4 regions of the Streptomyces sp. Qhu-G9 genome follow, and region 1 is predicted to be linked to each of the others. Evidence: riboswitches for the same ligand, from Rfam matches in the RefSeq annotation. Region 1 holds a riboswitch; each other region holds the start of a gene.

Region 1 (4,949 bases):
CGTGCAGGCGGACCCGCACGGCAAGGTGACCAAGGTGGTGTCTTCCGACGGATAGCGAACGGCGTGCGGGCCGACGGCACATGAGCCGTCAGCCGTCAGCCGTCAGCCGTCAGCCGGTACCGGGGGAGTGGAGTGTCGGGAGGTCATGGCGGCCAGTTCCTCCGCGGTCCGCGGGCCGGGTGACAGGTCGGTCAACAGGCCTTGCGTCCGCAGGAGTTGAGCGACCGCGACACCCCAGGGCAGACGCAGACCCGCCTGCTCCAGGAGATCCGCGCGGGCCAGCGTCCCGGCTGCCGGGCCGGTGAACACTCCGGCCGGGGTGAGGAGGGCGGCGTCGTCGGCCCAGCGCAGGGCGAGGTCCACGTCGTGCGTCGCCATCACCACGGTGGTACCGCTCTCGCGCAGCCCGTCCAGGGCCGCGAGCAACCGTTCCTGGCCGTCCGGGTCGAGCCCGGCGGTCGGTTCGTCGAGGATCAGGACGCGCGGCCGCATCGCCACGGCGCCCGCGATCGCGGTCCGTTTGCGCTGGCCGTAGGAGAGCAGATGGGTGGGCCGGTCGGCCAGGGCGCTGATGTCCAGCGCGGCGAGCGCCTCGTCCACCCGGGCCCGTACCTCGGGGGCGGTCAGACCGAGGTTCAGCGGCCCGAACGACACGTCCTGGGCGACGGACGCGGCGAACAGTTGGTCGTCGGGATCCTGGACCACGAGTTGGACGGTCGTGCGCAGCCTGGTCAGGCCCTTGCGGTCGTACCGGACCGGCTGGTCCGCGACAGCCAACTGGCCTGTGTCCGGCCGCAGTCCGCCGCTCAGCAGTCGCATCAGGGTGGTCTTGCCGCTGCCGTTGCGGCCGAGGAGGGCGAGCGCGCGTCCCTCGCGCACCTCGAAGTCGAGGTCGCTGAGCACGGGCGGGCCGTCCTCGTAGGCGTAGGACGCGCCCCGCAGGGCGACCAGCACGGGCTCGCTCATCGCAGCGGCCTTTCCAGTACGAAGGTGAGGGCGGCCACGGCCGTGAGCAGCGCGACGCTGGCGAGCGTGAAGCGTGCGGAGACGCGGGCCTCCGGAACGAGGACGCGCAGGGTTCCGTCGTAACCGCGTCCGGCGAGCCCGGCCTGCAGCCGTGTCGCCCGGTCGAAGGCCCGGACGAACGCGGTGGCGCCGAGCCCCGCCAGCGAACGCCACTGGGCGGCCCGTGTGGTGTGCCCGAGCCGTGCGGCCTGCGCGTCCCGGATCCGCCGTACGGAGTCGAGCAGCAGGAAGCTCATCCGGTACGTCACCAGGGCGACGTCGACGACCGGCGCGGGCACCCCGGCCTTCACCAGGCGCGGCAACAGGTCGGACAGGGGGGTCGTGAACGCGAACAGCAGGACGCCGAGTGAGGCCGCGGAGGTACGCAGCAACAGTTCTCCGGCGCGTACGGGCCCGCCGCCGGCCGGTGTCAGGAAGCCGTCGGGCCCGCCGACCTGCAGGAGCAGGGGAAGGGCCCCGGTCACACAGAACCCCAGTGGCACCCGGTAGGCGCGCCACAGCCGGCGGGCGGGCACGCCGGCCGGGCCCAGCAGCACGGCGAGGGCCGTCAGCAGGACCAGCGCGGCGCCGGGCCAGGGCGGGAGGGAGATCGCGAGCACGGTCAGGCCCAGTCCGAGGACGGCCTTGTCCACCGGGTGGCGGCGGCGCCAGCGGCTGCTGTGCGCCGCCGCGTCAATGGGCAGCATGAACGCTCAGATCCGTCCGACCGAGGACTCACCTGTGCTGCCGGGTGTGCTCTCGTGGGCCTTTGCGGTGGTGCTGCCCGGTGAAGTGGTGACCTCCGCGGGGGTGGTGACGTCCGGGGCGGTGACAGGCGTGGAGTCCTGGCCGTCCTGCTGTGCCCGGGCGCGCAGTTCGCCCTGGCGGCGGCCTCGGCGGACACCGAAGTAGTAGGCGAGGACACCGGCACCCAGGGCGGCCTGGAGGGCGAACAGTGCTGATTCGATCTCGCCCGACGGCGGCTCGTACAGAGGGGAGAACCAGGGCTCGTAGTCGGGTTCGATCTCCGTGATCGCGGTTTCCGCCTCTGCGTCGGCGCCCGCGAACGGCTCCTTCTTGTGATCGCCGAGGCCGAGGGCCAGCGGCAGGACGGCGAGTGCGACCACGACGAGGAGCAGCAGCGCGTTGATCTTCGTGTTCCTGCTCATCGGGCCGCCGCCTCGGTCTCGGTCCTGGACTGCTTCTTGGTGAGGAGCACGCCGAGCCGGGTCAGTTCGCCCTTGCTGGACTGCACCAGGAGCCGCATCACGAGCACGGTGAGAAGGCCCTCGCTGACCGCGAGCGGAATCTGGGTGACGGCGAAGATCGAGCCGAACTTGCCGAGTGCGCCCAGGAAGCCGCTGCTCGGGTCGGGGAACGCGAGCGCCAGTTGCACGCTGGTCACGCAGTAGGTGGACAGGTCGGCGACGAACGCGCCGAAGAACACCGCGACCATCAGCGGTACGTCGAAGCGCCGCAGCAGCCGGTAGATGCCGTAGCCGGCCCATGGCCCGACGATCGCCATGGAGAAGACGTTCGCGCCGAGTGTCGTCAGGCCGCCGTGGGCGAGCAGCAGGGCCTGGAAGAGCAGGGTGATGGTGCCGAGCACGGCCATGATCGGCGGCCGGAAGAGGATGGCACCCAGCCCGGTGCCGGTGGGATGCGAGCAGCTCCCGGTCACCGAGGGCAGTTTGAGTGCGGAGAGGACGAACGTGAAGGCTCCGGAGGCACCGAGGAGCAGGGTGCTCTCGGGGTTCTCCTTGACCTCACGGGTGAGTGACCGGGCTCCGTGAACGACGAAGGGCGCGGACGCGACGCCCCAGGCGATCGCGTGCGCCGGTGGGAGGAAACCCTCGGCAATGTGCATGGCTCAGCAGACCCTCTCCAGCACCTCGTGGATGGTTGACGTGCCTTGGCCGGTCTCCTGGCTGACGGGTACCACCGCCCGTGCTCCGCCTTCCCGGGTCCGAGGACCCAGTGGCTGCCCGTGAGGGCCGGAGCCGGACTTCCCGATCACAGTGGCGAGGGCCGCACCGGCATCACACCGGATTTCCCGTTCACCAAGGCGTGGTGACAGTAGTGCGCGTACAGGGGTGGTGACAAGCGGCCCTCAGGGGCGCGAGGGTGGTGACGGAGCGCACGCCGATTCCCGGGCGGGGCCGGAGCGGCGGCTCGGCCGCTCCACTCATGAGCCGACAGTTCCGGGGTGGCCGGGACTGCCGGTTCCTTCGCGTGTCCCATGATCCGCAGGTGATGCTGGGGGAATGTCGATCCCGTGTCGCTCAATTCGTCGGTGGGACGCATCGGTGAGGTGCGGGAGTCTCATGAACACAGGAGGAACCATGAAGTACATGCTGCTGGTCTGCGGGGACGACACCGCCGACGCCTCCGGCACGGCACCTGTCGAACCATGGGTGGCGGACCTGACGCGGCGTGGCATGCGACTGCACGGCCACCGGCTGCGGGCCCCGGCCGACGCGGTCACCGTACGTGTACGGGGTGGTGAAGTGCTGCGCAGCGACGGGCCGTTCGCTGAGACGAAGGAGTACGTCGCCGGTTTCGACGTTCTCGAGTGCGACAGCCTGGAAGAGGCCGTCGAGGCGGCCGCGAAGCATCCGGTGGCGGCCGTGGGAGCCGTGGAGGTGCGTGCGTTCTGGGAGGAGGAGGACGCCGAGGGGGAGATCCGCCGCCTCGACGCGGAGTTGACCGCGGCCGGGCGCGAGCGGGACTTCGACCGTGCGATGGCCTGCTACGCGCCGGACGTCGAGGTGTTCCATCCCGTCAGCGGCTTGGAGCAGCACGGCGTCGAGGCCCTTCGCAAGGCCGAGGAGGTGTGGTTCTCGGTGCTGCGGGGGCCGGTGGAGCGCGAGGTGCTCGACTTCCGTGTCCGGGTCGACGAGAGCATCGCGTTCAGTCACGCGCTCGTGCGGATGCGCGCGACGCTGATCAGCGGTGAGCCGCTGGACACCACGGCGAGGGTGACCACCGGCTACCGCCTGGCCGGCGACCGCTGGCTGATCGCCCACCAGCACACGTCCGTGCCCTTCGACACCGGCGTCCCGATCGGAGCGCCCGAGGACCCTGGAGCCCCGGAAGTCTGATGAAGGCTGGGCCGCGCGCGGCCGGTACGCCGGACTGGGCGGAGGGAGGGCCGCCTGGCGCGTCGGGGCGGGCCCTCTCAGAGGGCCCGCCCCGACGGCCGGTACGAGCCGGAGCCTGCGCGATGTCTTGACGTGCTCCTGGCAAGATGACTCTATGGGAGCGCTCCCACTTCCCGAAACTCACGTTTCTTGGCGCTCACTTTCTGGAGTCGCAGTGAGAAGAGCAAGAAGCACGACACGAAAGAACCTCGTCAGCGCCCTGCTGGCCGGGCTGGCCACCCTCCTGGGGCTCGTCCTCCTCGGCGCTCTCGTCCCGGCCGCCGCACACGCCCAGTCGCCCGGCGCCCTCGCGACCGGCCTCCATATCGACGACGGCCGCCTCGTCGAGGGCAACGGCAACGACTTCGTCATGCGCGGGGTCAACCACGCCCACACCTGGTATCCGGGCGAGACACAGTCACTGGCCGACATCAAGGCACTCGGCGCCAACACGGTCCGCGTCGTCCTCTCCGACGGCCACCGCTGGACCAGGAACAGCCCCGAGGACGTCGCCGCCGTCATCGCACAGTGCAAGGCCAACCGGCTGATCTGTGTGCTGGAGGTGCACGACACCACCGGCTACGGCGAGGAGGCCGCGGCCGGCACACTCGACCACGCGGCCGACTACTGGATCAGCCTCAAGAGCGTGCTCGCCGGCCAGGAGAACTACGTCATCGTCAACATCGGCAACGAGCCCTGGGGCAACACCGACCCCGCCGGCTGGACCGATCCCACGATCGCCGCCGTCAAGAAGCTGCGCGGCGCCGGGTTCGAACACACCATCATGGTGGACGCACCCAACTG
Region 2 (4,949 bases), 2.9 Mb from region 1:
AGCCGGGACGGCAGCCCCGCGCCGAGCCCCGGACTCCCGTGTCCGTGCTGGTGCCCGTGCCCGGAGCGACCGGCCCCGTGCCCGTGCCCGTGCTCAAGACTCGAGCCGTGATCGTGGACGTGCCCGTGTTCCTGCCCGTGCCCGCTGTCCTCGGCGCTCACCTGGGCCCCCTTCCCGGATTCCGGAGTGTTCGGTGGACTGGGTGAGGTCCACGAAGCCATTATGTGCGTATGAGCGCACGCATGCACCTGTCACCTGCACACGATGAGCATCCGCGTACGCCGGGCGAGGAACAGTTCGCCCTCGCCGCCGAGCTCCTGGCCCTGCTGGGGGACCGCACCCGGCTCGTCCTGCTGCACGCCCTCGCCGAGGACGAGGCGGACGTCACGACGCTGACGGAGCGGTGCGGCGCCGCCCGTCCCGCCGTTTCTCAGCACCTGGCCCGGCTGCGGCTCGCGGGTCTCGTCAACACGCGCAAGGACGGCCGCCGGGTGATCTATTCGCTGCGGGACGGCCATCTGCGCCGGGTCGTGGACGAGGCGCTGAATCTGGCCGACCACCGGCTGAGTGACCGGCCGGCGCACGACTGAGCGGCCGCGGCCCCTGGTCTGTTTCGGGCTCGGACCCCGGGTACTCGGGGCATGAGCCGCAGCCTGCCTCCGGGCGCGGGAGGCCGATGCGGGGGATGCTGAGAGAGGCGGAACCCCGGCCCCGCGGGTGCTTCCGACGCTGTCGGACGTCCCCGTACGCCCCTCGGCACGATTCAGGAACGGTACTGCCATGAACCGCGACGCAACACTCCGAAGCGACGTCGTCTCCAGCCACTCGGTGGTGGGCGCCCCCTGCTGGGTCAGCCTGACGGCCCGCGACCAGCAGGCCGCCGAGGGCTTCTACCGGGCGGTGCTGGGCTGGCGGTTCCGGACGACCGCTCTGATGGACAGGTTCCGGGTCGCGTACGCGGACGGGGTGCCGGTCGCGGGTATCGCCGCCGTGGCCTCGATGTGGCAGATGGCTGTCGCCTGGACCCCCTACTTTGCCGTGGACAACGCCGACGAGGCGGTGGCCCGGGGGCAGGAACGGGGCGGTACGACAGCGGTCGGGCCGATCGGCTTCCCGCCCGGCCGGGCCGCCCTGCTGGCGGACCGCGACGGGGCCGTCTTCGGGGTCTGGGAGGGGCAGCTGGTGGCCGGCTGGGAGACCTGGCGCCGGGCCGCCCCCGCCTTCCTGAGGCTGCACACACGCAACGCCTTCGACGCCGCCATGTTCTACGGCGAGGTGCTGGAGTGGGCGACCTCGCGGCCCGGCTGCTGCGAGGTGCACTACGACGGGGACGAGGTCGTCCTGCGCAGCGACGGCGACGTGGTGGCCCGGATCCACTCCGGAGCGGTGGAGGCCGCTCCCGACCCCACGATCCGGCCCCACTGGCAGATCCACTTCACGGTCGCCGACGTCGAAGCCTGTGTGCGTGCCGCGCTCGCCCACGGGGGCACGGTCCAGAGCGAGGTGTCCGTCACGGAGGCGGTGCTGCGCGATCCCGACGGGGCGCAGTTCACGGTGACGTCGAAGCCTCAACGATGAGACCGCGCCACCAGAATGATTCACTCCGACTCAAAGGCGACTACTTGTGACCGGAAGTGACTGCTGGAGAACGCAGTTGGCTGCGAATTCAACGAAACCGCTTGCTCCCGCCCTGGCGTGGCACGTACATCTGTCCACGCAACAGTTGTGTTTCGGGGGGATGTTGGCATATGCAAGGTACGGTCGACGGTTTCAGTTATGGGATGGTCACGCCACTGACGGCTTATGTCATGGCTTGTCTGGGAGCGGCTCTGGGGCTGCGCTGCGTCACCCGGTCCCTGGGTAACGACCGGTCGTGGAAACCGGGTTGGCTCGCGCTCGGGGCGGCGTCGATCGGCTGCGGCATCTGGACGATGCACTTCATCGCGATGATCGGCTTCCAGGTCGAGGAAAGCCGCATCAGGTATGACGTGGGGCTGACGATTCTCAGCCTCGCGGTGGCGATCGCCGTGGTGGCTCTGGGCGTGTTCGCCGTCGGATACCGGGGCGGGAACACGACGACCCTGATCATCGCGGGCGCCTTCACCGGCCTCGGAGTCGCTGCCATGCACTACATAGGCATGGCGGCCATCCGCCTCAACGGCCGCCTGCAGTACGACGTCGGTACCGTGGCGCTCTCCGTCGTGATCGCCATCGTCGCCGCCACGGCCGCGCTCTGGGCCGCGGTCGCGATCCGCGGCTTCCTGACCAGCCTGGGTGCGAGCCTCGTCATGGGTGTGGCCGTGTCCGGCATGCACTACACGGGCATGGCGGCCGTCAGCGTGCATCTGCACGGGGCGACCGGCACGCCGGGGGACGGCGGTTCCGCGTACTCGCTCCTGCTGCCCATGCTCATCGGCCCGGTCCTCTTCCTGCTGCTCGCGGGAGTGGTCGTGATGTTCGACCCGATGCTCGTCCTCGGGGACAGCGACCGGAACCGGGCCACGACCCGCGGTCGCACCGTGGCCCAGAGTACGGAGCGGCCCGCCCGCCCCGGGGCCCTGTTCGAGGCCCCGTCCGCCACGGATCGGCGCACGTACGAGTCAGGGGCGCCCGCCCGGCGCGGCTGGTGAGCGAAGGCGCGGCCGCCGTCCGGCAGGTCAGCCCAGGCGGGGGATCTCGATCGCCGGGCAGCGGTCCATGACCATGTCGAGGCCGGCCGCGCGGGTGCGCTCGTACGCGGCCTCGTCGATCACGCCGAGCTGGTACCAGACGGCCTTGGCGCCGATGGTGACGGCCTCGTCGGCGACGGCGACGGCGAGGTCGCTGTTGACGAACACATCGACGACGTCGACGTCGAAGGGGATCTCCTCCAGCGAGGCGTACCCCTTCTCCCCGTGGACCGTCTCGGCCTTCGGGTGGACCGGGACGACGCGCTTGCCGTAGCGCTGGAGCACTTCGGCGACGCCGTACGCGGCACGCCGTTCGTTCGAGGACAGGCCGACGACCGCCCAGGTGTCGCCGAGCTCGGTGAGGATCTTGCGGACGGTTGCCGGGTCGCCGTACACGGTGGGCCTCCTGGGAGTGCGGGTGAGGGCTGCTGCGCCGGACAACAGCGGGCGCGGGGCGGTGATTCCCGGTGCCGGGCGTCGCCGCCCGGGCGGCGACGCCCGCCCGGCCGCGGGGGAGTGGGCAGAGCGCCTGGCGTAGAACGTCCCCGGATCCGGGCCTCTCGCACCGCCGCGAGGCCGCGAAAGCCGCCGTGATAGCTTGCCGAGGCCAGTCGAACCCATGTACGTGGGTCAGGGAATCCGGTGGAAATCCGGAGCTGACGCGCAGCGGTGAGGGTGACGGGCGGGGCATCGGCCACTGGACCGGTATGACGGTCCGGGAAGGCGCCTCGTCCGGGTGAACCCGAGTCCGAAGACCTGCTGGCGGCCTCCGCGGTCCCTTGACGGCGGGGGAGCACCGTACGACCGGGCTCCGCGTTCGAGCCCTCGACGCCCGAGGAACTTCCGTGCCCTTCGCACGTCTTGCCCGTCCTGCCGCCCTCGTCCTGTCCGGGGCCCTCCTGCTGACCGGTTGCGGTTCGCAAGGAACGCCGTCCGGCGCGGACTCCGGGGACACCGTCACCCTCGACAACTGCGGTGCGTCCGTCCGCGTCGGCTCACCGCCACGGCGGGCCGTCTCCCTCAACCAGGGCACCACCGAGATCCTGCTGTCCCTCGGCCTCGCCGACCGCATGGCCGGCACCGCCACCTGGACCGATCCGGTGCTGAAGGGCCTGGAGAAGGCCAACGCGAAGGTGGAGCGGATCGCCGACAACAACCCCTCCTTCGAACGTGTCCTGGACGCCGACCCCGACTTCGTCGCCGCCTCGTTCGTGTCCACGCTCGGCAAGGGAGGCGTGGCCACCCGGCAGCAGTTCGACAGGCTCGGTGTCCCCACCTACGTCTCGCCCTCGGACTGCGAGGGCAAGGACAACGCGTCCGGCGGCGACGGCGCCCGTGAGCGGGCCCTCGACATCGGCACCGTCTACGGCGAAGTGCGCGACCTGGCCGAGGTGTTCGGCGTGGAGGCGCGGGGCGAGCGGCTCGTCGCCGACCTCAGGCAGCGGGTGAAGAAGGCCATCGCAGGGGTCGACGCGTCCGACGTCACCCTCCTCTACTGGTTCGCCAACTCCGACTCGCCCTACATGGCGGGCTGTTGCGGCGCGCCCGGCATCATCACCCGGGCCGTCGGCGCGAAGAACGTCTTCGACGACACCCACGACGAGTGGCCCCAGATCAACTGGGAGACGGTCGCCGACCGCGACCCCGACGTCCTGGTCATCGGTGACCTCACGCGCAGGTCGCAGACCGCCGAGTCCGCGAAGAAGAAGATCGAGTTCCTGGAGTCCGACCCGGTCACCAAGAACATGACCGCCGTCAGGAAGAAGCGGTACGTCCTGCTCAGCGGGCAGGCCCTGAACCCGACCATCCGCACGGTCGGGGGCATCGAGCAGGTCGCCTCCGCCCTGCGGGAGTTCGGGCTCGCCGGGTGACGCGGCCGCGCCTGCTACTGCTCGTCGCGGCCGGTGCCGCGCTGCTCTGTGTGTCCGTCGCCGTGGCGATCACCATCGGCCCGGCGGACATCCGCGTCGGCGACGTGTGGTCCGCCGTTGCGGCCCATCTGGGGTTCGGAGCCACGGAACTGAGCCCCGTCCGCGACGGCATCGTCTGGGAGCTGCGTCTGCCGCGCACGCTCCTGGCGGCCGTGTGCGGAGCGGGACTCGCCGTGTGCGGCGCGGTGATGCAGTCCCTGCTGCGCAACCCGCTCGCCGACCCGTTCGTCCTCGGGGTGTCCTCGGGCGCCTCGACCGGCGCCGTCGTCGTGGTCGTGCTCGGAGTCGGCGGAGGCCTGGTCTCCGTCTCCGCGGGCGCGTTCCTGGGCGCGCTGCTCTCGTTCGGGCT
Region 3 (4,949 bases), 3.7 Mb from region 1:
GGCGTCTCGCTGGTCGGAACGAGCGGACCGAGCACATGCCGGCCGTCGAGGGAGACCCCGCAGACATCCTCGGGTGTCAGCCGGTCGTACGGGACCCCGGTCGGCGTGACCAGGACGGTGTCGCCCACCCGCACCGACACGTTGCCCGACGTGCCGACGACCAGGCCCTCGGCCACCGTCCGGCGGGCCGTCGCCACGAGCTCGTCCCACGCGCGGGCCAGCTCCTCCCCCACTCCGGGCGCGCCCGCCTCTTGCGCGCCCCGTCCGTCTTCCGTGTCCCGCCGCCGCTCAGCCATGCCGCGATCCTGCCAGCAGCCCGCCCGGAGTCCGTGCGGACGAGGGCGCGGTCGGGCGGAAACGCGCGACAGAAGTACCGCGAACAGGAACGAACAGGTCGTCAAGTGTCCATGGCCGTCGGACGGCTGACTTTCCGTGATCTTCCAGTACTCTCTGGGAGATTTTTCGTGTGTGCTGCCATTCCGGGGGAAACATGGCTCGTGATCACCAACCGTCCCGTCACCGCGCCCGCCTCGTCGCGGCCTCCGTGGCGACGGTGGCACTCGGCGGTACGGCTCTCGCCGAGGTGCCGGCCTCGGCCGCCGACCGACCCAGGGGACACGACGTGTCCTCGCACCAGAAGAACGTGAACTGGCCGGCGGCGAAGAGCAAGGGCGCCGCGTTCGTCTACGTGAAGGCGACCGAGTCCACCACGTACCGCAACCCGTACTTCGACGGGCAGTACAACGGCGCCCGCGAGGCGGGCATCGTCCGCGGCGCCTACCACTTCGCACTGCCGCACAGGTCGTCGGGAACGGCCCAGGCCGCCTACTTCCTGCGCAACGGGGGCGACTGGCGGGCGGACGGCTGGACACTGCCGCCCGCGCTGGACATCGAGTACAACCCGTACGGCGAGAAGAAGTGCTACGGCCTGAGCAAGGGCAGAATGGTCGGCTGGATCAAGGCCTTCAGCGACGAGGTGAAGCGGCAGACCGGCCGCCGGCCGGTCATCTACACCAACCGCGACTGGTGGAAGACGTGCACGGGCGACAGCCCCGCCTTCGCCGACCATCCGCTGTGGCTGGCCCGCTACAGCGCGTCCGCGGGGCCGCTGCCGGCGGGCTGGGAATTCTGGACGTTCTGGCAGTACGACAACAGCGGCAGCCTGCCGGGTGACCAGAATCTCTTCAACGGGTCACCGTCCCAGCTGAAGAGATTCGCAAGGGGGTAGCGGACCCCTCCGTTCCGCCTCTGTTCGAGGGTCTTGGCCGCCGGTCCGACACAAGCGGAACGGCGGCACCTCTATCGGGTCACCCCATCGCCGGACTCAGTTCATCTTCCGTTCATCCAGGTTGCCTACGTTCCCCATGCCACTGTCGTCCAACAGAAGCCTGGGTAAATGGAACACATCACGCTCCTCCTCGGAATCGTGATCGTCACCGCTCTCGTGTTCGATTTCACGAACGGTTTCCACGACACTGCCAACGCGATGGCGACGACCATCTCGACCGGCGCTCTCAAGCCCAAGACGGCGGTGGCCATCTCCGCCGTGCTGAACCTCGTCGGTGCGTTCCTCTCCGTGGAGGTCGCCAACACGATCTCCAAGGGCCTCGTCGACGAATCCGGTATCCAGCCAGAGGTGATCTTCGCTGCGCTCGTCGGCGCGATCCTCTGGAATCTGCTGACCTGGCTCGTCGGACTGCCGTCCAGCTCCTCTCACGCCCTCATGGGCGGTCTCATCGGCGCCACGGTCGCCTCGGCCGGAATGGGCGCCGTCCACGGCGACGTGCTCGTCACCAAGGTCCTGATCCCCGCCATCGCCGCTCCGATCGTGGCGGGTCTCGCCGCGCTCCTGGCGACCCGGCTGACGTACAGGCTCGGCAAGCACACGGGCGAGAAGTCGTCGGCGAAGGGCTACCGCGCCGGCCAGATCGCCTCCGCGGGCCTCGTCTCCCTCGCCCACGGCACCAACGACGCGCAGAAGACCATGGGCATCATCACCCTGGCCCTGGTGGCCGGTGGCGCCCTCGCTCCCGATTCCGACCCGCCGGTCTGGGTCATCCTCTCCGCGGGTGTGGCCATCGCGCTCGGTACCTACCTGGGCGGCTGGCGCATCATCCGCACGATGGGCAAGGGCCTGACCGACCTCCAGCCCCAGCAGGGCTTCGCCGCCCAGACCAGTGCGGCCACGGTCATCCTGGCCTCCTCGCACATCGGCTTCTCCCTCTCCACCACGCACTCCGTCTCCGGTGCCGTGATGGGCGCGGGCCTCGGCCGCAAGGGCGGGGTGGTCCGCTGGTCCACCGCCACCCGGATGTTCGTCGCCTGGGGCCTGACCCTGCCGGCCGCGGCCCTGGTGGCCGCCCTCGCCGAGTACGTGACCTCCTTCGGGAACTGGGGCACGGGCCTCGTCGCCCTCTTCCTGGTCGCCTCCAGCGGCGCGATCTGGCTGGTCTCCCGGCGCCAGGTGGTCGACCACACCAACGTGAACGACACCGACGACCCTTCCGGCGTGGTCACCACGGCCATCGCCGCCGTCACCCCGCCTCCGCTCGGCAGCACGGTCGAGGACCTCACAGCCACCATCCCGGCTCCGGCCGAGACGCCCGCGAGCCCGTCGGCACCGTCCACGCCGTCGGCCGTGGTCTGAGCCCCAAGGAAGAGACAGCATGAAGATCGACTGGGCAGCCCTCGGTTCCGTGTTCGGAACCAGCCTCATCGTCACCGTCGCCCTCGTGGGCCTCTTCACCCTCGGCATCGTCGGCCTCTCCAAGCGGGAGTCGGCCTCCGCCCAGGGCAACTCCGCGACCCTCGCGGTCACCGGCGCGTACGCCTGCTTCGCGGCCTGCACGGCAGCCGTGTCGTACGGGATCTATCTGATCGTCGCCTGACCCCGCAGCACGTCCGTTCCGTACGAGACGGCCCCGTCGACCCCCTGGTCGGCGGGGCCGTCCCGCGTCCGCGTGTGGGGCTCAGCACACTCTCCCTTCGCAGGTCAACAGCAAGTTGACGGGTGTTCTCGGGCCGTGGTGGACTGCCGGAGCCATGTACGACGGCAGAAGAGGAAGCCGGTGCGAATCCGGCGCGGTCCCGCCACTGTTACCGGGGAATCCATCCCCCGGGAGCCAGGAACTCTCGCCGTCGGTCTCGTCGAACCAGGGCGTGGACACCCTGAGTGAGGACATATCGCCATGCGCGGCTGCCTGTTGTGGACCAGTGTGCCCAGTACGAGGGTTCCGCCTAGCGTGACGGCGGGCTGAACCGATGCGTGCCGACCGCGTCTTCGCGTACGGCGCCGCCGCCGGCCTCCTCGGTGACCTGCTGCTCGGCGATCCACGCCGGGGGCATCCGGTCGCCGCGTTCGGCCGGGCCGCGGGCGCCGTGGAGCGCGTCCTGTGGCGTGACCACCGCGGGTGGGGTGCGCTGCACACCGCCGTGTGCGCGGGCGGCGCCGTGGCCCTCGCCGTGGCCGCCGACCGTTCCGTACGTACCTCCCGTGCCGCCTCCGTCGCACTGACCGCCGCCACCACCTGGGCCGTCGTCGGGGGGACTTCACTAGGCCGGGAGGCCCGCGCGGTCGCCGGGGCGCTCGACGCCGGGGACGTCGACGTGGCCCGCGAGCGGCTGCCGCACCTGTGCGGGCGTGATCCGCAGGCGCTGGACGCCGACGGGATCGCCCGTGCCGTGGTCGAGTCGGTCGCCGAGAACACCTCCGACGCGGTGGTGGGCGCCCTGGTGTGGGGCGCCGTGGCGGGCGTGCCCGGTCTGGTCGGGTTCCGGGCCGTCAACACGCTGGACGCCATGGTCGGACACAGATCGGCCCGCCACCGCCGTTACGGGTGGGCCTCCGCGCGGCTCGACGACGTGGCGGGATGGCCGGGAGCCCGGCTGACGGCCGCCCTCGCGACCGTCGCCGGAGGCGACCCGCGGGGAGCGGTCCGCGCCTGGCGGGCGGACGCCGGCCGGCATCCGAGTCCCAACGCCGGCCCCGTCGAGGCCTCGTTCGCGGGGGCGTTGGGGGTGCGGCTCGGCGGAACACTCTCGTACGAGGGGCGGGTCGAACACCGGCCCGTGCTCAACGGTCCCGGGCGGGCCGTACGGGTCGCGGACATCGAGCGGGCCGTCCGGCTCTCGCGACGCGTGAGCCTGCTCGCGCTGGGTGCGAGCGTCGCGGGGCGGCTGCTCGCCAAGGGGCTTCTCACGAAGGGGCGTACGACATGAGCGGGGGACTCCTCGTCGCCGGCACCACGTCCGACGCGGGCAAGAGCGTCGTGACCGCCGGGATCTGCCGGTGGCTGGTGCGGCAGGGCGTGAAGGTCGCGCCGTTCAAGGCGCAGAACATGTCGCTGAACTCGTTCGTCACGCGGGAGGGCGCGGAGATCGGCCGGGCGCAGGCCATGCAGGCGCAGGCCGCCCGCGTGGAGCCCACCGCGCTGATGAACCCCGTGCTGCTCAAGCCGGGCAGTGACCGCAGCAGCCAGGTCGTCCTCATGGGCAAGCCCGTGGGCGAGATGACTGCGCGCGGCTACCACGGCGGGCGCCAGGAGGCGTTGCTCGGGACCGTGCTGGACTGTCTGGCCGAGTTGCGGGGCACGTATGACGCGGTGATCTGTGAGGGGGCGGGCAGTCCCGCCGAGATCAACCTGCGGCGGACGGACATCGTGAACATGGGGATCGCACGCAACGCGCGGCTGCCCGTGCTCGTCGTCGGCGACATCGACCGCGGAGGGGTCTTCGCCTCCTTCTTCGGCACGGTGGCCCTGCTGTCGCGCGAGGACCAGGAGCTCGTCGCCGGGTTCCTCGTCAACAAGTTCCGCGGGGACGTCTCGCTGCTCGAACCCGGCCTCGACATGCTGCACGGGCTCACCGGGCGGCGCGCGTACGGCGTCCTGCCCTTCCGGCACGGGCTCGGTATCGACGAGGAGGACGGACTGAGGGTCTCCCTGCGGGGC
Region 4 (4,949 bases), 2.1 Mb from region 1:
GACCTTCGCGCTGAGGGCCTTCAAGGCCCCCGACGGCATCGACGAGACGTCGCCGGAGGACTACACGGCGGACGCCGGCGACAAGGGCGTCCAGGTGGAGCTGCCGCCGGCCACGGCCGGGGCGGGGCACTAGGCCCTGTCGGCCTGGCCCGAGGGGCGGCCGGGGGCGTTCTCGCCCCCGGCCGCCCCTGCCCGTCTTCTCCTCCGGGCCCAGGGCCCGCCCCCCGCTCCCCCGCTCCCCGGAAGCCGGAGGAGCGGAAAATCCGGGAGCCGCCGTCGCCCTCCTCGGGCACACTGCGGGGCATGGACATCGCGATCAGGCGGGCGGAGCCCGGGGAGTACACGGCGCTGGGAGAGATCACCGCGCAGGCCTATCTCGGGGACGGGCTGCTCGACTTCGGGGAGAGCGACGAGTATCTCGGCGAGCTGCGGAACGTCGCGAAGCGCGCCGCCGCGGCCGACGTGCTGGTGGCCGTGGAGAGCGCCGGGACCTCCAAGTCCTCCAAGTCCTCCGGGGGCAGGGTCCTCGGCGGGGTGACCTTCGTGCCGTCCGGCGGACTCATGGCCGAGATCTCGCGCGAGGGCGAGGCCGAGATACGGATGCTGGCGGTCTCGAAAGAGGCCCGAGGACGGGGCGTGGGCACCTCCCTCGTCCGCGCGTGCATCGACCGCGCCCGGACCACGGAGGGCTGTTGGGGCATCGTGCTGTCCACCCAGCGCACCATGCACAGCGCCCACCGCATCTACGAGCGCCTCGGCTTCACCCGCGCCCCCGGCCGCGACTGGAACCCCGTCCCGCAGCTGGACGACATCATGCTCCTCAGCTACGAGTTGACGCTCTGACACACTCCGCTGCACCCTCCGGAGCCGCCACGACACAACATGTGGGGGTGCTTCCGGAGCCCGGCACAAGATGTATGCTCATGCTCGCTGTCGCCGCAGGGGAATCCGGTGTGAATCCGGAACTGTCCCGCAACGGTGTACTTGTACGCGTATGCCCGCATGCCGTCGTACAGGAGTCAGTCCGAGGACCTGCCGACAGCGCGCCCAGGCCGTCCGGCCCGGGTGCATGACGTCCGGGCCTCGCGGAGTGGGCCGGTGGACGCGGGGTACCGCTGCGCGGAGCCGATACCCCCGTGTGCCCCGAACCCCTCTCCCCGCAGGCCCCGTGCCGAGCGAGGGAGAGCCCCACGTGACCATCGCGCCAGCCGATCCGGTTTCAGCGGAAGCGACACAGGACCAGCAGGACAGGGCCGCGGCCGACGGACCGGGAACCGCGTTGCTGCGGACCCTGACCGCCTTCACCGCCGACCTCCCCGGCGCCGACCCCGGCAGGGTCGCCGCGGCGGCCCTGCGCGGCCGGTCCGCCGTCGCGGACGAGCCGGAGCTGCGCGAGCTCGCCACGGAGGCGGCCGCGGGTCTCATCTCCGAGGACCCGGTGTACTCGAAGCTGGCCGCACGCCTGCTGACGGTCGGCATCACCGCGGAGGCCGCCTCGCAGGGCGTGCGCTCCTTCTCCGAGTCGGTCGCCGTCGGCCACCGCGAGGGCCTGATCGCCGACCGCACGGCCGAGTTCGTCCGCGTCCACGCGGCCCGTCTCGACGCGCTGATCGACGCCTCTTCCGCCGAGGGCGCCGACGACCGCTTCGGCTACTTCGGCCTGCGCACCCTCCACAGCCGGTACCTGCTACGGCACCCGATCACCCGGTCCGTCATCGAGACGCCCCAGCACTTCATGCTGCGGGTGGCGAGCGGTCTCGCCGAGGACGCCACGAGCCGCTCGGTGGACGAGGTCGCGGCGCTGTACGCCCTCATGAGCCGCCTCGACTACCTGCCCTCCTCCCCCACCCTCTTCAACTCCGGTACGCGGCACCCGCAGATGTCGTCCTGCTACCTCCTCGACTCCCCGCTGGACGAGCTGGACTCCATCTACGACCGCTACCACCAGGTGGCCCGCCTCTCGAAGCACGCGGGCGGCATCGGCCTCTCGTACTCCCGGGTCCGCTCCCGCGGTTCACTGATCCGCGGCACGAACGGGCACTCGAACGGCATCGTCCCGTTCCTGAAGACGCTCGACGCCTCGGTGGCCGCCGTGAACCAGGGTGGCCGGCGCAAGGGCGCGGCCGCGGTCTACCTGGAGACCTGGCACTCCGACATCGAGGAGTTCCTGGAGCTGCGCGACAACACCGGTGAGGACGCCCGGCGCACGCACAACCTGAACCTCGCGCACTGGATCCCGGACGAGTTCATGCGCCGGGTGAACGAGGACCGCGTCTGGTCGCTGTTCTCGCCCTCGGACGTGCCCGAGCTGGTCGACCTGTGGGGCGAGGAGTTCGACGCCGCGTACCGCAAGGCCGAGGAGCAGGGTCTCGCCAAGAAGACCATTCCGGCCCGCGATCTGTACGGCCGCATGATGCGCACCCTCGCCCAGACCGGCAACGGCTGGATGACCTTCAAGGACGCCGCCAACCGCACGGCCAACCAGACGGCGCTGCCCGGCCACACGGTCCACTCCTCGAACCTGTGCACCGAGATCCTGGAGGTGACGGACGACGGGGAGACCGCGGTCTGCAACCTCGGGTCGGTGAACCTGGGCGCCTTCGTCGACGCGGACGCGCGGGACATCGACTGGGAGCGGCTGGACGCGACCGTCCGTACCGCCGTCACCTTCCTCGACCGGGTCGTCGACATCAACTTCTACCCGACCGAGCAGGCGGGCCGTTCCAACACGAAGTGGCGTCCGGTGGGCCTGGGCGCGATGGGTCTGCAGGACGTCTTCTTCAAGCTGCGGCTGCCCTTCGACTCCCCGCAGGCGCGCGCGCTCTCCACCCGGATCGCCGAGCGGATCATGCTCGCCGCGTACGAGGCGTCCGCGGACCTCGCCGAGCGCAACGGCCCGTTGCCCGCCTGGGAGAAGACCCGTACGGCCCGGGGGGTGCTGCACCCGGACCACTTCGACGTGGAGCTGAACTGGCCGGAGCGCTGGTCGGCGCTGCGGGAGCGGATCGCCTCGGTGGGCCTGCGCAACTCGCTGCTCCTCGCGATCGCCCCCACCGCGACCATCGCGTCCATCGCCGGTGTCTACGAGTGCATCGAGCCGCAGGTCTCCAACCTGTTCAAGCGCGAGACCCTGTCCGGCGAGTTCCTCCAGGTCAACTCCTACCTGGTGGCCGAGCTGAAGGAGCTCGGCGTGTGGGACGCGCAGACCAGGGAGGCGCTGCGTGAGTCGAACGGCTCGGTGCAGGGCTTCACCTGGGTCCCGCAGGACGTGCGCGACCTGTACCGCACGGCGTGGGAGATCCCGCAGCGCGCTCTGATCGACATGGCCGCCGCCCGGACGCCGTTCCTGGACCAGGCCCAGTCGCTGAACCTGTTCCTGGAGACGCCGACCATCGGCAAGCTCTCCTCGATGTACGCGTACGCCTGGAAGTCGGGTCTGAAGACGACGTACTACCTGCGCTCGCGCCCGGCCACCCGCATCGCCCGCGCCGCCCAGGCCCAGACCCGGACCGAGGCGCGGCCCGAGAAGACCATTCCCGTACAGCAGGCCGCCGACCCCGACGCCGTCGCCTGCTCCCTTGAGAACCCCGAGTCCTGCGAGGCCTGCCAGTAATGACCACCGCACCTGAGAAGAGCGAGAAGAACCTTCTCGACCCTGGCTTCGAGCTGACCCTGCGCCCCATGCGCTACCCGGACTTCTACGAGCGCTACCGGGACGCGATCAAGAACACCTGGACCGTCGAGGAGGTCGACCTCCACTCGGACGTCACCGACCTGGCGAAGCTCTCACCGGGCGAGCAGCACATGATCGGCCGGCTGGTCGCGTTCTTCGCGACGGGCGACTCGATCGTGTCGAACAACCTGGTGCTGACGCTCTACAAGCACATCAACTCCCCCGAGGCGCGGCTCTACCTGAGCCGCCAGCTCTTCGAGGAGGCCGTGCACGTCCAGTTCTATCTGACGCTGCTCGACACCTATCTGCCCGATCCGAAGGACAGGGCCGCGGCCTTCGACGCGGTGGAGAGCATCCCCTCCATCCGCGAGAAGGCCGAGTTCTGCTTCAGGTGGATGGACTCGGTGGAGAAGCTGGACCGGCTGGAGACGAAGGCCGACCGCCGCCGCTTCCTGCTCAACCTCATCTGCTTCGCCGCGTGCATCGAGGGGCTGTTCTTCTACGGGGCCTTCGCGTACGTCTACTGGTTCCGCAGCCGGGGCCTGCTCCACGGTCTGGCGACCGGCACCAACTGGGTGTTCCGCGACGAGACGATGCACATGTCCTTCGCGTTCGAGGTGGTCGACACCGTCCGCAAGGAGGAGCCGGAGCTCTTCGACGACGAGCTCCGGCGGCAGGTCACCGACATGCTCCGGGAGGCCGTCGAGGCCGAGCTGCAGTTCGCGCGCGACCTGTGCGGTGACGGCCTGCCGGGCATGAACACCGACTCCATGCGGCAGTACCTGGAGTGCGTCGCCGACCAGCGCCTGCAACGCCTCGGCTTCGCCCCGGTGTACGGCTCCGAGAACCCCTTCTCGTTCATGGAGCTCCAGGGGGTTCAGGAGCTGACCAACTTCTTCGAGCGCCGCCCCTCGGCGTACCAGGTGGCGGTGGAGGGTTCGGTCGACCTCGACGAGGACTTCTGACCCTGCGAGCGGCCCTGTTCGGCCTCCCTGAGCTGACGGTCGATGCGCCGGTCGCGCACGACACCGGTCACCGCGGGGAGGACGAGCAGGACGAGGATTCCGAGGACGGTGAGCATTCCGATCAGGCCTTCCAGCTGTGTCGTATTCATGGACACCACTGTCGCGCCGAATGCTCCTTACCGTGAGTGGCAGGACTGCCGTGCACCCTCGATTTCCTGCCAGATCGGGTGCACACTGGCAGCATGCTGACCAACGTGGCCGCCGTCCTCCTCGACGGCGTGCATCCCTTCGAACTCGGCGTCGTCTGCGAG

What was found. A riboswitch is a leader RNA that binds a small molecule or an ion and turns the genes downstream of it on or off. The one in region 1 is predicted to bind cobalamin.
Region 2: it holds a riboswitch for cobalamin, as region 1 does, so the genes downstream of both, O1Q96_RS15595 (ABC transporter substrate-binding protein) here and O1Q96_RS29210 (energy-coupling factor ABC transporter permease) in region 1, are expected to answer to the same signal.
Region 3: it holds a riboswitch for cobalamin, as region 1 does, so the genes downstream of both, O1Q96_RS12340 (cobalamin biosynthesis protein) here and O1Q96_RS29210 (energy-coupling factor ABC transporter permease) in region 1, are expected to answer to the same signal.
Region 4: it holds a riboswitch for cobalamin, as region 1 does, so the genes downstream of both, O1Q96_RS38100 (ribonucleoside-diphosphate reductase subunit alpha) here and O1Q96_RS29210 (energy-coupling factor ABC transporter permease) in region 1, are expected to answer to the same signal.

What each region holds. Positions count from the first base shown of each region.
Region 1 is NZ_CP114283.1:6,073,231-6,078,179, reverse strand. Features, by position in the region: gene O1Q96_RS29230 (serine/threonine-protein kinase) at 1-55, shown strand, start outside; gene O1Q96_RS29225 (energy-coupling factor ABC transporter ATP-binding protein) at 103-966, opposite strand; gene cbiQ (cobalt ECF transporter T component CbiQ) at 963-1,712, opposite strand; gene O1Q96_RS29215 (energy-coupling factor ABC transporter substrate-binding protein) at 1,719-2,174, opposite strand; gene O1Q96_RS29210 (energy-coupling factor ABC transporter permease) at 2,171-2,872, opposite strand; cobalamin riboswitch at 2,903-3,085, opposite strand; gene O1Q96_RS29205 (nuclear transport factor 2 family protein) at 3,330-4,106, shown strand; gene O1Q96_RS29200 (cellulase family glycosylhydrolase) at 4,321-4,949, shown strand, end outside.
Region 2 is NZ_CP114283.1:3,126,398-3,131,346, forward strand. Features, by position in the region: gene O1Q96_RS15570 (cation diffusion facilitator family transporter) at 1-161, opposite strand, end outside; gene O1Q96_RS15575 (ArsR/SmtB family transcription factor) at 231-590, shown strand; gene O1Q96_RS15580 (VOC family protein) at 781-1,578, shown strand; gene O1Q96_RS15585 (MHYT domain-containing protein) at 1,749-2,630, shown strand; gene O1Q96_RS15590 (CoA-binding protein) at 2,658-3,065, opposite strand; cobalamin riboswitch at 3,261-3,450, shown strand; gene O1Q96_RS15595 (ABC transporter substrate-binding protein) at 3,515-4,540, shown strand; gene O1Q96_RS15600 (FecCD family ABC transporter permease) at 4,537-4,949, shown strand, end outside.
Region 3 is NZ_CP114283.1:2,407,610-2,412,558, reverse strand. Features, by position in the region: gene O1Q96_RS12360 (class II aldolase/adducin family protein) at 1-296, opposite strand, end outside; gene O1Q96_RS12355 (lysozyme) at 491-1,228, shown strand; gene O1Q96_RS12350 (inorganic phosphate transporter) at 1,397-2,647, shown strand; gene O1Q96_RS12345 (hypothetical protein) at 2,667-2,888, shown strand; cobalamin riboswitch at 3,011-3,151, shown strand; gene O1Q96_RS12340 (cobalamin biosynthesis protein) at 3,262-4,218, shown strand; gene O1Q96_RS12335 (cobyric acid synthase) at 4,215-4,949, shown strand, end outside.
Region 4 is NZ_CP114283.1:8,181,807-8,186,755, forward strand. Features, by position in the region: gene mctP (monocarboxylate uptake permease MctP) at 1-133, shown strand, start outside; gene O1Q96_RS38095 (GNAT family N-acetyltransferase) at 304-843, shown strand; cobalamin riboswitch at 918-1,054, shown strand; gene O1Q96_RS38100 (ribonucleoside-diphosphate reductase subunit alpha) at 1,193-3,613, shown strand; gene O1Q96_RS38105 (ribonucleotide-diphosphate reductase subunit beta) at 3,613-4,638, shown strand; gene O1Q96_RS38110 (hypothetical protein) at 4,551-4,787, opposite strand; gene O1Q96_RS38115 (helix-turn-helix domain-containing protein) at 4,881-4,949, shown strand, end outside.